2 regions of the Ruegeria sp. YTSA072 genome follow, and region 1 is predicted to be linked to the other one. Evidence: riboswitches for the same ligand, from Rfam matches in the RefSeq annotation. Region 1 holds a riboswitch; the other holds the start of a gene.
What was found. Region 1 has a riboswitch for thiamine pyrophosphate ahead of thiD (bifunctional hydroxymethylpyrimidine kinase/phosphomethylpyrimidine kinase). Riboswitches for the same ligand answer to the same signal wherever they lie in the genome.

Region 1 (7,342 bases):
ATGGGCGGTGGTCACAGCCTCTTTCACCGTATGGCAACCTGCTGTGTTGGGCAGGATAAGAACGCTCAGATCGCGGATCATCTGCCAAAAGGTTTGTCCTGCGCCTGCTTCGCGTCGCAAAGATACGGTGGCCACCCCGGCCCCGCTGTCCCGAAATGCCTGTTCCAAGATTGCAGGGCTTGGATATTGCGCGGTGCCCAGCATCAGCGGGTTCGGCAGTGATGTGCCGTAGACGGTCTTCATCGCTCACCCCCCCTGCATCGGGGCGACGACTTCGATCCGATCGCCATCCTTGATTTTACGGGCCTTGCGCAGGCTCGAAGGCACAAAACCCTCGTTCACAGCCGTCGCCACCCGGCCCGAAAACCCGCATTCCTGCAAAAGGCCGGAAAGAGTTTCGGCCTGCACGTCGCGCATCTCGCCGTTAAGTACGATCTTCATCGACCATCTCCGAATGTTTGTTGTCCAACGCTAGGTCAGCCACGCCCTTGGCCAGTGCAGGGGCCAGCAAGTAGCCGTGGCGGTAGAGGCCGTTGGCATAGATTGTCGGTCCCAGCCGTCGAATACGTGGAAGGTTGTCGGGGAAAGCGGGGCGCAGATCGACGCCGATTTCCAACACTTCAGCCTCACCAAAGGCGGGGTTCAGGGCGTAGGCTGCGCTCAGCAACTCAAGCATCGAGCGTGCGGTAATTCGGCTGCTATCCTCGGATTCGATCATTGTCGCGCCCAGCATGTAGACGCCGTCGCCGCGTGGAACGATATACAGCGGCACGCGTGGATGAAGCAGGCGTATAGGCCGGGTCAGTGTCACGTCTGGGCACCGTATCACCAGCATCTCACCCTTCACGCCGCGCAAGTCCTGCAGATATTCGCGCGCGTGCAGACCTCTGCAATCAATGGCGTTGTCCAATCCCGTCGGAGCGCGCGCATGATGGAATTCAACACCGTGATCCTGAAGCTGGTGCGACAGATCCAGTAAGGCCTGACGCGGATCCAAATGGGCTTCCGCAGCAAAGTAGAGACCCTTTTTGAAACCATGCAGATCAGGCTCTAATAAAATTATTTCTCTGTCATCAACTTCAGAAAACCCCTCCGTTCTGCGGGCGAAACGACGCAGATCCGGCAGGTCTCGTGGGTTAGCAACAACCAATGTGCCGCGCCTGTGGACCTGAGTGCGCTTGGCCCACCAGTCGATTGCCAATTGCCCCAGACGCAGGACAGGTTCCTCGGCGTTTTCATACTCGCACCAAGGTGCCAACATTCCGCCCGCCCACCAGGAACAGCCATGCGGCCCCGGTGCACCACCGGGATCAAACACCTGAACCTTGGCCCCGCGCGCGACAAGTTCGGAAGCAACGGCCAACCCGACCACGCCTGCCCCTATGATCGAACAGACGGTCACGCGGACCAAACCTGATGGAAGTGATGAACAGGCCCGTGACCTTGTCCGATTTTTAGAGCATCAGCCTGAGCGATGGCGCCCTGCAGATAGTCATGTGCTTGCGCCACGGCCTGGGGCAGCGAAAGATCCTTGGCCAATCCGGCCGCTATGGATGAGGACAGCGTGCATCCCGTTCCGTGGGTGTTGCTTGTCTGTCGGCGCGGCGCTTGAAATTGGTCCATCACGCCAAAATCTGAGACCAGTACGTCGTGGCAGATGTCGCCTTTCCCATGACCGCCCTTCATCAGGACCGCACCCGCACCCAATGCGCATAACTCGCGCCCTTGTGTAATCATCTGCTCGAAGCTGTCCGCTGGTTCAGCGCCCAGCAAACGGGCCGCTTCTGGCAGGTTTGGCGTCAACACGGTCGCGCGCGGCAACAATACGTCGCGTAGCGTTTGGATCGCCTCTTCTGCCTGCAATGCATCGCCGGATTTCGCGATCATGACCGGATCCAGAACCACCGGCCCGTCAAAATCCGCGATACTGTCTGCGACACATTGGATGATCTGAGGGGTCGCCAGCATTCCGATCTTGATCGCACCAACATCCAGGTCGGTTAGAACAGCCTCGATCTGGGCTGCAATGACGTCCAGAGGGATGCCATGCACGGCCGTAACTGCACGAGTATTCTGCGCCGTCACTGCGGTAATTACGCTGGCACCGTAGACGCCAAGCGCGGACATGGCCTTGAGGTCTGCCTGAATTCCGGCCCCGCCGCCGCTGTCAGATCCTGCGATTGTTAAGGCAATTGGTGCCATGTCGTTGCTCCGGTTCAAAATGGGCAACGGGCATGGAAAACGTCTAAGCACTATAAGACCGTTCCCTACGCCGGTATTGCCCGGATCAGGTTCGATGGGTTAGCGCGTTCACGCCTCTCAGCCCCCAAGCAGGGCACCCCAACGGTTGGGGCGACACTCTCAGGGGATGGCGGGGGAATCAAGGGCCAATTTTGGGGCAGATCACGGTCAAACTGGACTTATAAAATGCAAAAGCCGGCCTCAACGGACCGGCTTTTGTTTGATGTTCAGGTGTTCAGGTTCAGCCCTTCATACCGTCCCAAAACGACTTGACGGACGAGAAAAAGCTTTTTGATTCCGGGTGGTTATCTTCGCCCAGATCGTCAAACTCACGCAAAAGCTCTTTTTGACGGCTTGTCAGATTGACCGGGGTTTCCACGGCCAGTTCGATGAACATATCGCCGACGCCACCGCCGCGAAGGGCTGGCATGCCTTTGCTGCGTAAGCGCATCTGACGTCCTGACTGACTGCCAGCCGGAATTTGCACGCGACCACGGCCACCGTCGATGGTGGGCACTTCGATCGAACCGCCCAGCGCTGCCTTGGCCATGCTGACCGGAACGCGGCAATACAGGTTTACGCTGTCGCGCTCGAACAGCTTGTGGTCCGAAACTTCGACAAAAATATACAGGTCGCCCGGGGGGCCGCCGCGCATCCCGGCCTCACCTTCGCCCGCAAGCCGGATGCGTGTGCCGGTTTCGACACCAGCCGGAATGTTGACCGACAGCGCGCGTTCTTTTTCGACGCGCCCGGCGCCGCCGCATGATTTACAGGGATTCTTGATAATTTGACCCAGACCCGAACATGTCGGGCACGACCGTTCAACTGTGAAAAAGCCCTGTTGCGCCCGCACTTTTCCCATGCCCGAACAGGTCGGGCAGGTTGTGGGCTCAACCCCGCCTTCCGCACCCGAGCCGTCACAGGCCGAGCAGGCCACGGCAGCAGGCACGTTGATCGTCTTTTGCAGGCCAGAGAATGCTTCTTCCAGGCTTACACGCAGGTTGTAACGCAGGTCTGACCCGCGCGCGGCCCGTCGACCACCCCCGGTAGCACCGCGCTGACCACCCATAAAATCGCCGAACAGGTCATCGAACACGTCCGAGAAGGCACTGGAGAAATCGCCCTGTCCGCCAAATCCGCCGCCGGGACGGCCACCGCCGCCCATACCGTTTTCAAACGCGGCATGACCAAAACGGTCATACGCGGCCTTTTTTTCGGCATCGCGCAAGACGTCGTAAGCTTCGTTCGCTTCTTTGAACTGAGCCTCGGAATCCGGGTTGTCCTTGTTGCGGTCGGGATGCAATTCCTTGGCTTTCGTGCGAAAGCCCTTCTTAATCTCGTCCGCTGATGCGCCCTTGGACACGCCGAGCACATCATAGTAGTCGCGTTTTGACATCAGTATTTCCTTCTGCCGCAACGTAATCGGGCCGGCCCGGTGACCGGACCGGCCCGAATTGGCCCGGTTTCCCGTTACTTACGCTTTTCGTCGTCAAGATCTTCGAATTCGGCATCGACGATATCGTCTTCACCAGCCGGAGCAGCATCCGCCGCCGCAGGCTCATCCTCGGTCTCTTCAGACTGCGCCTTGTAGATGGCTTCGCCCAGCTTCATGGCGGCTTCGGTCACGTTCTGAATGCCTGACTTGATCTTGTCGGCATTCTCGGTTTCCAGCTCGTCCTTCAGCGCGACAATCGCCAACTCGATGGCTTCGATGGTGGTCGGGTCGACCTTGTCGGCATGCTCTTCCATCGACTTCTCGGTCGAGTGGATGAGGCTTTCTGCCTGGTTCTTCGCCTCAATCAACTCGCGGCGTTCCTTGTCCGCCTCGGCGTTCTCTTCGGCGTCCTTGACCATCTTGTCGATATCTTCGTCCGACAGACCACCCGATGCCTGGATGGTGATCTTCTGCTCTTTGCCGGTGCCTTTGTCCTTGGCCGAAACCGAGACAATGCCGTTGGCGTCGATGTCAAAAGTCACCTCGATCTGAGGCATGCCGCGCGGTGCGGGCGGGATATCTTCAAGGTTGAACTGACCCAGGATCTTGTTATCCGCAGCCATTTCGCGCTCACCCTGGAAACAGCGGATGGTCACAGCGTTCTGGTTGTCCTCGGCGGTCGAGAAGACCTGAGATTTTTTCGTCGGGATCGTGGTGTTACGGTCGATAAGACGAGTGAACACGCCACCCAACGTCTCGATACCCAGCGAAAGCGGGGTTACGTCCAGCAGAACCACGTCTTTGACGTCGCCTTGCAGAACGCCGGCCTGAATGGCGGCACCCATGGCAACAACTTCGTCCGGGTTCACACCCTTGTGCGGTTCTTTACCGAAGAATTTGGTGACCTCTTCGATCACCTTGGGCATGCGGGTCATACCGCCGACCAGAACAACCTCATCAATGTCGCCCGCCGACAGACCGGCGTCTTTCAATGCGGCCTGACAGGGTTTCATCGACTTCTTGATCAGATCGCCGACCAGCGATTCCAGCTTGGCACGGGTCAGTTTCATGACCATGTGCAGCGGCTGACCGTTGGCGCCCATCGAGATGAACGGCTGGTTGATCTCAGTCTGCGAGGTCGAAGACAGTTCGATCTTGGCTTTTTCAGCGGCTTCTTTCAGACGCTGCAGGGCCATCTTGTCGCTGGACAGATCGACACCGTGTTCCTTTTTGAACTCATCCGCCAGGTAGTTGACGATGCGCATGTCAAAGTCTTCACCACCCAGGAAGGTGTCACCGTTGGTCGATTTGACCTCGAACAGGCCGTCGTCGATTTCCAGAATGGTCACGTCGAAAGTACCGCCACCAAGGTCATAGACCGCGATGGTTTGGGTTTCTTCTTTGTCCAGGCCATAGGCCAGCGCAGCCGCTGTCGGTTCGTTGATGATCCGCAGCACTTCCAGACCGGCGATTTTGCCTGCGTCTTTGGTGGCCTGACGCTGGGCGTCATTGAAATACGCGGGAACGGTGATGACCGCCTGCGTGACTTCTTCACCCAGATAGCTCTCGGCGGTTTCCTTCATCTTGCCCAGAGTGAAGGCCGAAATCTGGCTTGGGGAGTATTTTTCACCGCGGGCTTCCACCCACGCGTCACCGTTGCCGCCATCCACGATGGCGTACGGCACCATTTTCTTGTCCTTCTGGACTTCTGCATCATCCACACGACGACCGATCAGGCGCTTGACGCCAAAGATCGTGTTGTCGGGGTTGGTGACCGCCTGACGTTTTGCAGGCTGACCGACCAGACGCTCATCTTCGGTGAAGGCGACGATCGAGGGCGTGGTCCGCGCCCCTTCTGCGTTTTCAATGACCTTTGGCTGAGAGCCGTCCATGATGGCCACACACGAGTTGGTGGTGCCGAGGTCAATACCGATTACTTTTCCCATATGTTCAATCCCTTTCTCTTCAAGGCGATGTCTCGAGGTCCGGACCCGTTATGGCATCCGGTCCCGATCTGGTTTGCGCAACAGCACTACACCATCGCGCGTCCCGGCGTATATAAGGGCGAGATCAGAGGCCTGCAAGCGGTGTAAAAGGCAGGTTTTGGGAATCTGCGGCCTTTTTGACAAGGTTTTGGCAAGGATTGGGGAATCTTCAATGGCGCGGCTGCTCTTGCGCGGATTTGACATCAGAAAAGCCTATCTGGACGTTGCGGCACAAACGCAACTGATTGAGGCGTTGCGCCCGATTCTGAAATCGGCGCCGCTGTTCCGGCCGGTTACGCCCTCGGGCAAGGAAATGTCGGTGCGCATGACCTCAGCCGGAGCGTTTGGTTGGGTCACTGACAAAGGGGGCTACCGATATCAGGCGCAGCACCCTAAAGGAATGGTGTGGCCCGACATTCCTGATACGATACTGGGCATCTGGCGCAAGCTTGCCAGTACCCAACGCGATCCGGATTGCTGTCTGATCAACTATTACGGCGAAGGTGCGCGCATGGGGCTGCATCAAGACAAGGACGAGGCCGATTTCTCCTGGCCTGTCCTGTCGATATCCCTGGGCGACGATGCCCTTTTCCGCATCGGAAACGAAACCCGGGGCGGCAAGACCGAGTCGATCTGGCTGAACTCCGGCGACGTCTTGGTTATGGGCGGCCCCGCCCGCCTGACCTATCACGGGGTAGACCGCATCCGTTTCGGTTCATCCAAGCTGTTGCCCAAAGGCGGGCGGATCAACCTGACCCTACGGGTGGCGAGTTAGCGGCGCGCCCCCCAACTGGCCGACACATGCTGGCGGGTGTAAAAAATCCCCAGCAATCCAATTGTCAGCAAGGCCAGCCCAACCCAAAGCGCGTATTCCCAACTGGAGTTTCGCGGATAGTAGTTACGAAAGACAAAGCCACGGCATTGGTCAATTATGTGAAACAACGGGTTCCAGGCAAAGAAACTCAGCAAGAAGCCACCCAGCGCATTCCCTACAACCATTTTGCCCGAAAAAATCATGTTCATGCGTCGGTACAAGTTTCTGAGAATATCAGAAGTCCCGGGGAACCACGGTTTGAGCGCCATGAAAACAACACCCACCGCACATCCCGTAAACCAGGCCAGGATCAGCATATAGAACGCGCCGCCGGGCTCTTGGATCTCCAGCGGCTCAATTATGACGCTGTAGGCGAAGAGGATCACAAGGATCGAAACCAATTGCGTATAAAGCGATCCGAAGGCGGTCGCCAACAATGCGACCATCATATTCATCGGAGAGTGCAGCATCATCGGGTTGTTTCCTGTAGCCACGCCAGCGACGGTCGAGACGGCTTTGATGTGAGTCAGGAACAGAAAGACACCTGATAAGAGAAACAGGATAAAGTTACCCCGGATCTTGGCCACTCGTGTGCCCAACATCGACAAGATCAGATAAAAAACGGTCACAAGTGCGAGAATTTGCACGATATTGATGATGATCGCGATCACGGCATTCGCGTGTTTTGATCGTATCCCGTGCACAACCGCATGATAGATAAGCTCAGCGGTCGTGAAAGCGCTGCCCAAAAGCGTCTGTTTTCGCTTAAAATAAAACACTCAGTACACTCTTTCCCGCTGAACTGCCTGCAAACTGCCACGAAATTCTTGCCGTTCCGTAACCGCCGCATCATAAGGCCCACAAGGA
Region 2 (7,342 bases), on a different contig from region 1:
GCGCAGGCGACAAATGCGTTCAGCCGTTCGATTTTGTGGACAAACCCGTTCTCGACAAGAAAATCGAGGGCGCGATAAGCCACCGGCGGCTGCGATCCGAAGCCTTCGTCGCGCAATCGATCAAGGATTGTATAGGCTCCCAAGGCCCGATGTTCCTGCAGCAGCATTTCCAAAACCTTGCGCCGCACGGGAGTCAGCCGCAAACCTTCTTCTTTGCACCGGGTCTCGGCAACGGTCAGGCTGCTTTCGACGCAGTGCGCGTGGTCGTGCTTTTGGAATCCGACAAGGGCGGAGTCTTCGGCAGGTGCAGGTCTCGTCTCACTTGTCATGTTATTCCATATCATATATGCCACTCGCAACGTTATAAAATCACATAGAGGGTTTGATGTCCAGAAAGCTTCTTCCTGTTTCGATCACGGCTGCGTTTATGGGGGGCAATGCAATGGCCGATGTCCCAAATGTTGCAGTTGATATTGCACCGGTGCACTCGTTGGTGGCGCGCGTGATGGAAGGTGTTGGCACACCTAACCTGATCGTACAAACTGGCGCGTCCCCGCATGAATACAACCTGCGCCCTTCTGAGGCGGCTGCCCTGCAAAATGCGGATCTGGTATTCTGGATGGGCGAGGACCTGACCCCATGGATGGAAGGCGCGGTAGAGACCCTGGCCAACGGCGCGACAGTCACCCCCCTGTTGGAAGTGGATGGCACCGTCCTACTGGATTTCCGCGAGGATGCGCTGTTCGAGGCGCACGATCATGACGATGAAGATCACGCCGAAGAGGAGGAACATGACGATCATGGTCACGAGGATCATGCCGACGACAAAGACCATGACGATCATGACCACGAAGAGCATGCCGAGGGTGAAGACCACGATCACGAGGCTCATGCAGAACACGACGACCACCATGACCACGCGCATGGCGATCATGATCCGCATGCCTGGCTTTCGCCCAAAAACGCCGACACCTGGCTGAACGTGATTGCCGCGCAGCTTTCCGCAGCGGACCCGGACAATGCGGGTGCATACTTCGCAAACGCGGCGGCTGCGCGCGAAGAGATGGCAGCCCTCTCTGCTGAAGTAAGTGCAACTCTGGAACCTGTACGCGGAAGCAACTTCATCGTGTTCCACGATGCCTATCAGTACTTCGAGAACGCCTTCGACATCCCCGCGTCAGGTGCGATTTCGCTCAGCGACGCGTCAGATCCAAGCCCTGCTCGGATTTCTGAGATTCAGGGGCGCATTCGCGAAGAAGGGATCAATTGTGTTCTGTCGGAACCGCAATTCAACCCCGGCATCGTCGCCACTGTCTTGGACGGAACCGAAGCGAATACCGGTGTGATAGATCCACTAGGTTCTGATCTTGAACCCGGGGCTAAGCTGTACCCGCAAATGATCAGGAACATCGCAAAAACATTGGCGGAATGTCTGTGATCTGACCAGCAGCCCGTTTTGGCATGGAAATCCAGAGCGGGCTGACCTGAATGATCACCAAGTGCAGAAAAACCGGAGCTGCGGGCTCGGAGTTCAGATTTTAGGCCCTATTTTTTTGGTGTCTTTAAGTATTACTTTTTACTCCGATGTCACAATTTCCATAGCCGCCCCGCAATCTACCACGGGCTTGACTGGCAGCGGAACAAGGATTGGGTAATTTGTGAGGCATTGTAGCAGCGCGTCGCGTCTTGCGCGCGGCGCGATCCACTCTGCACACTCGCCCAGCGACGTGAGGTAACCGCCCTGATTTGTTGACGCAGGCTATCGGCCCGCATACGAACTTGCCCACATGCAGGAAACCCACAGCCGACGCGGCACAAATTCCGCCGGACATCCAAGGAATAACGCCATGAGCGAACATATCATCGTCAGCACTCAGGATCGCGTCACCACAGTCACGATTTCTCGCACAGACAAGAAAAACGCGATCACTTTTGCCATGTATACCGCGATAGCTGAAGCCATCGAAGAATACGGTCAAACCGATCAAGCCCGGGCGCTGGTCATCACTGGTGAAGGCAATATGTTCACAGCCGGGAATGACCTGCAGGACTTTATGACAGGCGGTCTTCCGGCGGGTGACGCTGAAAATCCGATTATTCGGTTCCTGAATGCGATCCGGGATTGTCCGAAACCCCTGATCGCCGCAGTCAACGGGTCTGCAATTGGTGTTGGCCTGACCATGCTGCTGCACTGCGATCTGGTCTATTCCGCGAACAGCGCTACATTCAGAGCTCCATTTGTCCAACTGGGTCTGGTGCCCGAGGCCGGTTCTTCGATGTTGCTGCCTGCGTCCCTCGGTATGGCTGTCGCCAATGACGTCTTGCTGGCCGGGCGGGTTCTGACGGCATCCGAGGCCCTGAACCACGGGTTGGTCGCGCGCGTCTTTGCCGACGGTGAGTTGATGTACGAAGTCCAGGAGATCGCAAAAGCCATTGCAGCCTCATCCCCGGTAGCGCTCAAACAGTCAAAGGCCCTGATCCGCAATCAACGTGACGAAGTGGCCGGACACATGGCCGCAGAAATCAAGATTTTTGCCGCGCAGCTACAATCCCCGGATTTCGCCGAAAGCGTTGCGGCCAAACTGCAAAAACGCGCACCGAATTACAGCTGACACGCGCCTTTGAGGGACTACGGCTTTCCTCGCCTCGAAGGCAGCCCCGGTTATTTCGGAAACGAAAGCTGAGGCACAAAACGCCACTGACGCAAACCCAAGCTGAAACCAACCTTCCTTTATTGGCCTACATCGCGAATAACGGAAGGATATCAGCTTAATTTCATTACCGGGCTGGTCAATTCCGCCCGGCAATGGAATCAGTGCGCATCAACAAATTTTGATTCGCCCTGACACGCTTTAACAAGCCGAAAAAGGGCGTGCCCTGTGGCTGTTGGATGGCGTTTCACCCGATAGCCGCGTGAAGTCAGAGGAAAAGCATGGGCCTAACCTGCTATGACGTGATGGTACCGTCTGAGGTACAAAAGACCATTCTGCCGGATGAAAGCATCGCCACGGCCTTCAACATCATCAGGGGCAGCCGGGCACGATTTCTGCCTGTCGTGGCTGAAGACGGAACTTATGTTGGTGTCTTTACCGCGCCGACGCTGCTGAAACTGATTCTGCCGAAGGCGGCGACAATCGGTCTGAATGATGATGCGTCGCGCGTCGCGATCGACTCGCTCAGCTTCATGAATCTGACGCGGGAAGATTTCGAACAACAGATGGAGCGGCTGAAGACCGAAAAGGTTCGCGACAACATGTCGAGGCCCTCGAACATCCCCGTTGCTGCACCCGACACGCCGGTGATGGAAGGTATCTTCCTGATCTACAAATACAAACGGCACGTGATCCTTGTTGAGCCCGAAACCAACCGTTTCGTTGGCACCGTAAGCGCCAACTCGCTTTTGGATCGCGCACTCAGCTAACCCTATACAAACCGGACTAAAACTTTGGCTACGCATTCGACGTCACACGGAGAGGCCGCTCTCTCTGTTCCACAACTATTGGGCATTGATCCGCTTTGGATCGCGACCGGAATTCTGATTTTGGTGTATGCGGTCCTGATCACCGAAAAGGTCAACCGCGCCATTCTGACGATGTTGGGCGCGTCCCTGATGGTCCTGTTTGGCATCATCAATCAGGAACAGGCCGTGGCGGGTGTGGACGCCAACACTTTGGCACTGCTTATCGGCATGATGGTCATCGTGGGGATCACCAGCAAATGCGGATTGTTCCAATACGTAGCGATCAAGGCCGCAAAAGCGGTGAAAGCCAATCCAACCGGCATCCTGATCATGCTGACGCTGATTACGGCGGTGTTCTCGGCCCTGCTGGACAACGTGACGACCGTTTTGCTGATCGCCCCGATTACGCTGCTGATCACTGAAGCCCTGGAAACGCGTGTGTTCCCGTTTTTTGTCGCCGAGATCCTGGCCTCGAACGTGGGGGGAACAGCGACGCTGATCGGTGACCCGCCCAACATCATCATTGGCTCGGCCGCAGGGCTTAGCTTCAACGATTTCGTGGTGAACCTGGCGCCTATCTCGGCCATATGTCTGGTTGTCCTGACCGGCATTATTTACCTTATGAACCGCAAGGAACTGGCCCGCATTCCGAAATCGGCCAGCGATCGGATTATGGGTTTCAACGAATCCGAAGCGGTTACTGATGTTGTCTTGATGATCAAGTCTCTGGCCGTTTTGGCTCTGGTTTTGCTCGGGTTCACGCTGGGGCACAGCTACGGCATTCAGCCGGGTACGTCAGCGTTGGCCGGTGCAGGCCTGTTGATGCTGCTGGCCTATGGCCACCAAAGCGGTGAAGAACAGTCGGAGTCGGTTCACCACATCTTTGGTGAAGTTGAATGGGTCACAATCTTTTTCTTCGGTGGGCTGTTCGTCATTGTTGCCGGTGTCGAACATGTTGGACTGCTAGCATTCTTCGGTGAAAAAGTGCTGGAGCTCACCCAAGGCGACATGATGTGGACCGCGTTCTTCATCTTCTGGGCCTCTGGCATCCTGTCGGCCATTCTGGACAACATCCCGTTTGTGGCAACGATGATCCCTCTGATCGAATCCACCGCGGATACATTTGGCGGCGAAGACGCGATTGAGCCCTTGTGGTGGTCGCTGGCGCTTGGGGCCTGTCTGGGCGGCAACGGTACACTGTTGGGAGCAAGCGCCAACCTTACGGTGGCTGCTTTTGCGGAAAAGGCCAAGCAGCCCATCGGCTTCATCGCCTTCGCCAAAATTGCATTCCCGATCATGATCCTGACCCTGATGATCGCGAACGTTTATATTTGGCTGCGTTACTTCTGACCCTATGGCCCTTTGAACCAAACGCAATACAGGTTCAAAGGGCGTCGGACTCCGGACAGATTTACTTGCCCGCATTCGACACGCGCCGCGCTGAGGCACCGAATTTGGTTGTCTTTCTAGCCAATCCCCCCTAGTGACGGCCTCACCTCGGGGAGCACGGCCTGCCGCGCTGAGATGCTTATCAAGCGAACCCGTAGAACCTGAACCGGCTAGAACCGGCGGAGGGAAGGGTTTCGGTTTCATCCATCCTTGCCCTCTCGCCGCAATGGAGGATGACATGAAACATCTGCTAATTGCTGCGGGACTTCTGAGTGCAACTTCGGCTATCGCCGCCGACAAGCCTCAGCTTACCGTTTACACCTATGACAGCTTTGTATCCGACTGGGGCCCCGGCCCGCAGGTCAAGGAAGCTTTTGAAGCGGTCTGCGACTGCGAGCTGAACCTTGTTGGCGTCGAAGATGGTGCCGCGCTGTTGTCGCGTGTCCGGCTTGAGGGTGAAAACTCTGACGCGGACGTTGTGCTTGGATTGGACACCAACCTGATTGCAGCGGCCCGGGAAACCGGCCTGTTTGCGCCCAATTCCGTCTCTGCCGACTTCGCGCTGCCGATCGAATGGACCGATGACACGTTCACACCGTATGACTGGGGCTACTTCGCCTTTGTTCACAAAGCGGACGCGACAGCACCTGCAAACTTCCGGGAACTGGCGGACAGCGACACCAAGATCATCATCCAGGACCCTCGCTCGTCCACGCCCGGTCTGGGCCTGCTGATGTGGGTCAAAGCGGCTTATGGTGAGGAAGCACCCGAAATCTGGGCTGGTCTTTCCGACAACATCGTGACCGTTACCAAGGGTTGGTCCGAGGCATACGGCCTGTTCCTTGAGGGCGAGTCGGACATGGTTCTCAGTTACACCACATCTCCGGCCTATCACCTGATCGCCGAGGATGACGGCAGCAAAGCCGCGTCAGCTTTCGACGAAGGCAATTACTTGCAGGTCGAAGTTGCTGCAAAGCTGGCTGAAACAGATCAGGCCGAACTGGCGGATCAGTTTTTGCAGTTCATGGTCTCGGACGCGTTCCAGCAAATCATTCCGACGACCAACTGGATGTATCCGGCCGTAACCCCGGCAGACGGCCTGCCCAAAGGGTTCGAAACCCTGACAGTGCCGGCAAAGTCGCTTCTGTTCTCTCCCGATGAAGCCGCCGCCGTGCGGGATCAGGCCCTGGCAGAATGGCAGAACGCGCTCAGCCAGTAAGCCCATGGCCCGGTATCGGTGCGGCGGCCCTGGTCGCCGCGCTGATCCTGGGCACTCTTGCGGCGGTTGCACTGCGTGCTGAAACCAGCGGCGGGTTCACTCCCGCCGACTGGGCTGCGCTGCGGTTCACGCTGACCCAAGCCACACTGTCCGCATTGTTCAGCGTGGTGTTGGCAGTGCCGGTTGCGCGGGCTTTGGCACGTCGGAGGTTCCCCGGCCGACGGGCTTTAATTGCGCTTTTGGGCGCGCCCTTCATCCTGCCGGTCATCGTTGCCATTTTGGGTCTGCTGCAAGTTTTTGGCCGGTCGGGGTGGATCTCGGACTTCCTTGGCATTTTCGGCCTGCCGCCCATACGAATCTACGGCTTGCATGGCGTCGTACTGGCGCATGTGTTTTTCAACCTGCCTCTGGCCACACGCCTTGTGTTGCAAGCCTGGCAGGAAATTCCGGCAGAACGGTATCGCCTGGCCGCACAACTGGGATGCAACGGCATGGCCATGTTTCGACTGATCGAGATGCCGATGCTGAAACGGACCCTGCCCGGGGTTCTTGCAGTAATCTTCGCCATTTGCCTGACCAGCTTCGCCGTCGCCCTCACCTTGGGCGGAGGACCACGGGCCACAACGATCGAACTGGCGATCTATCAGGCCTTCACCTACGATTTCGACCTGGGCCGCGCCGCCCTGTTATCCGCCCTGCAACTTGCCCTGACAGCTGCGACCGCTTTAGTGGCGCTGAAGTTTTCGCGCGGGGACGGTTTTGGAACAGGCCTTGATCGCGCATTGCGCCGCTGGGACGGGGGTGCGCCGACGATAGATGTATTCTGGATCGTCGCAGCGGCCGTCTTTTTGCTACTGCCTTTGGCATCGGTCGTAATTTCGGGAGTTGCCGGGTTGTTTGACATGCCCGCAATCGTTTTTCGAGCCGCGTTGATCTCGGTCCTTGTTGCCGCTGCAAGCACCGCAGTCCTGCTTTTGCTTGCTTTGCCTATGGCCACCGCTGTCGCGAGCGGCCGGTACGGGCTTGTGGAACTCAGCGGCATTTTGGGTTTGGCCGCATCACCACTGGTGATCGGTACGGGCCTGTTCATCTTAATCCGGCCTTTGGCAAACCCGACGACATTGGCTCTGCCTGTCACTGCTTTGGTAAATGCTGCGATGGCCCTGCCCTTTGCTTTACGCATTCTGGTCCCCGCGGCGCGCGACATAACCGCCAGGCACGGACGTCTCGCGCTTTCATTGGATATGACAAAATGGACGTTTTTCACGCGCATC

Region 2: it holds a riboswitch for thiamine pyrophosphate, as region 1 does, so the genes downstream of both, thiB (thiamine ABC transporter substrate binding subunit) here and thiD (bifunctional hydroxymethylpyrimidine kinase/phosphomethylpyrimidine kinase) in region 1, are expected to answer to the same signal.

What each region holds. Positions count from the first base shown of each region.
Region 1 is NZ_JBXWNI010000011.1:53,273-60,614, forward strand. It holds gene AC2FIB_RS17015 (thiazole synthase) at 1-243, opposite strand, end outside; gene thiS (sulfur carrier protein ThiS) at 247-441, opposite strand; gene AC2FIB_RS17025 (FAD-dependent oxidoreductase) at 425-1,402, opposite strand; gene thiD (bifunctional hydroxymethylpyrimidine kinase/phosphomethylpyrimidine kinase) at 1,399-2,202, opposite strand; TPP riboswitch at 2,248-2,353, opposite strand; gene dnaJ (molecular chaperone DnaJ) at 2,483-3,637, opposite strand; gene dnaK (molecular chaperone DnaK) at 3,712-5,622, opposite strand; gene AC2FIB_RS17045 (alpha-ketoglutarate-dependent dioxygenase AlkB family protein) at 5,834-6,436, shown strand; gene AC2FIB_RS17050 (ABC transporter permease) at 6,433-7,254, opposite strand.
Region 2 is NZ_JBXWNI010000003.1:462,528-469,869, forward strand. It holds gene AC2FIB_RS08815 (Fur family transcriptional regulator) at 1-329, opposite strand, end outside; gene AC2FIB_RS08820 (zinc ABC transporter substrate-binding protein) at 386-1,438, shown strand; gene AC2FIB_RS08825 (enoyl-CoA hydratase) at 1,848-2,612, shown strand; gene AC2FIB_RS08830 (CBS domain-containing protein) at 2,933-3,421, shown strand; gene AC2FIB_RS08835 (ArsB/NhaD family transporter) at 3,446-4,810, shown strand; TPP riboswitch at 4,949-5,054, shown strand; gene thiB (thiamine ABC transporter substrate binding subunit) at 5,088-6,068, shown strand; gene AC2FIB_RS08845 (thiamine/thiamine pyrophosphate ABC transporter permease ThiP) at 6,044-7,342, shown strand, end outside.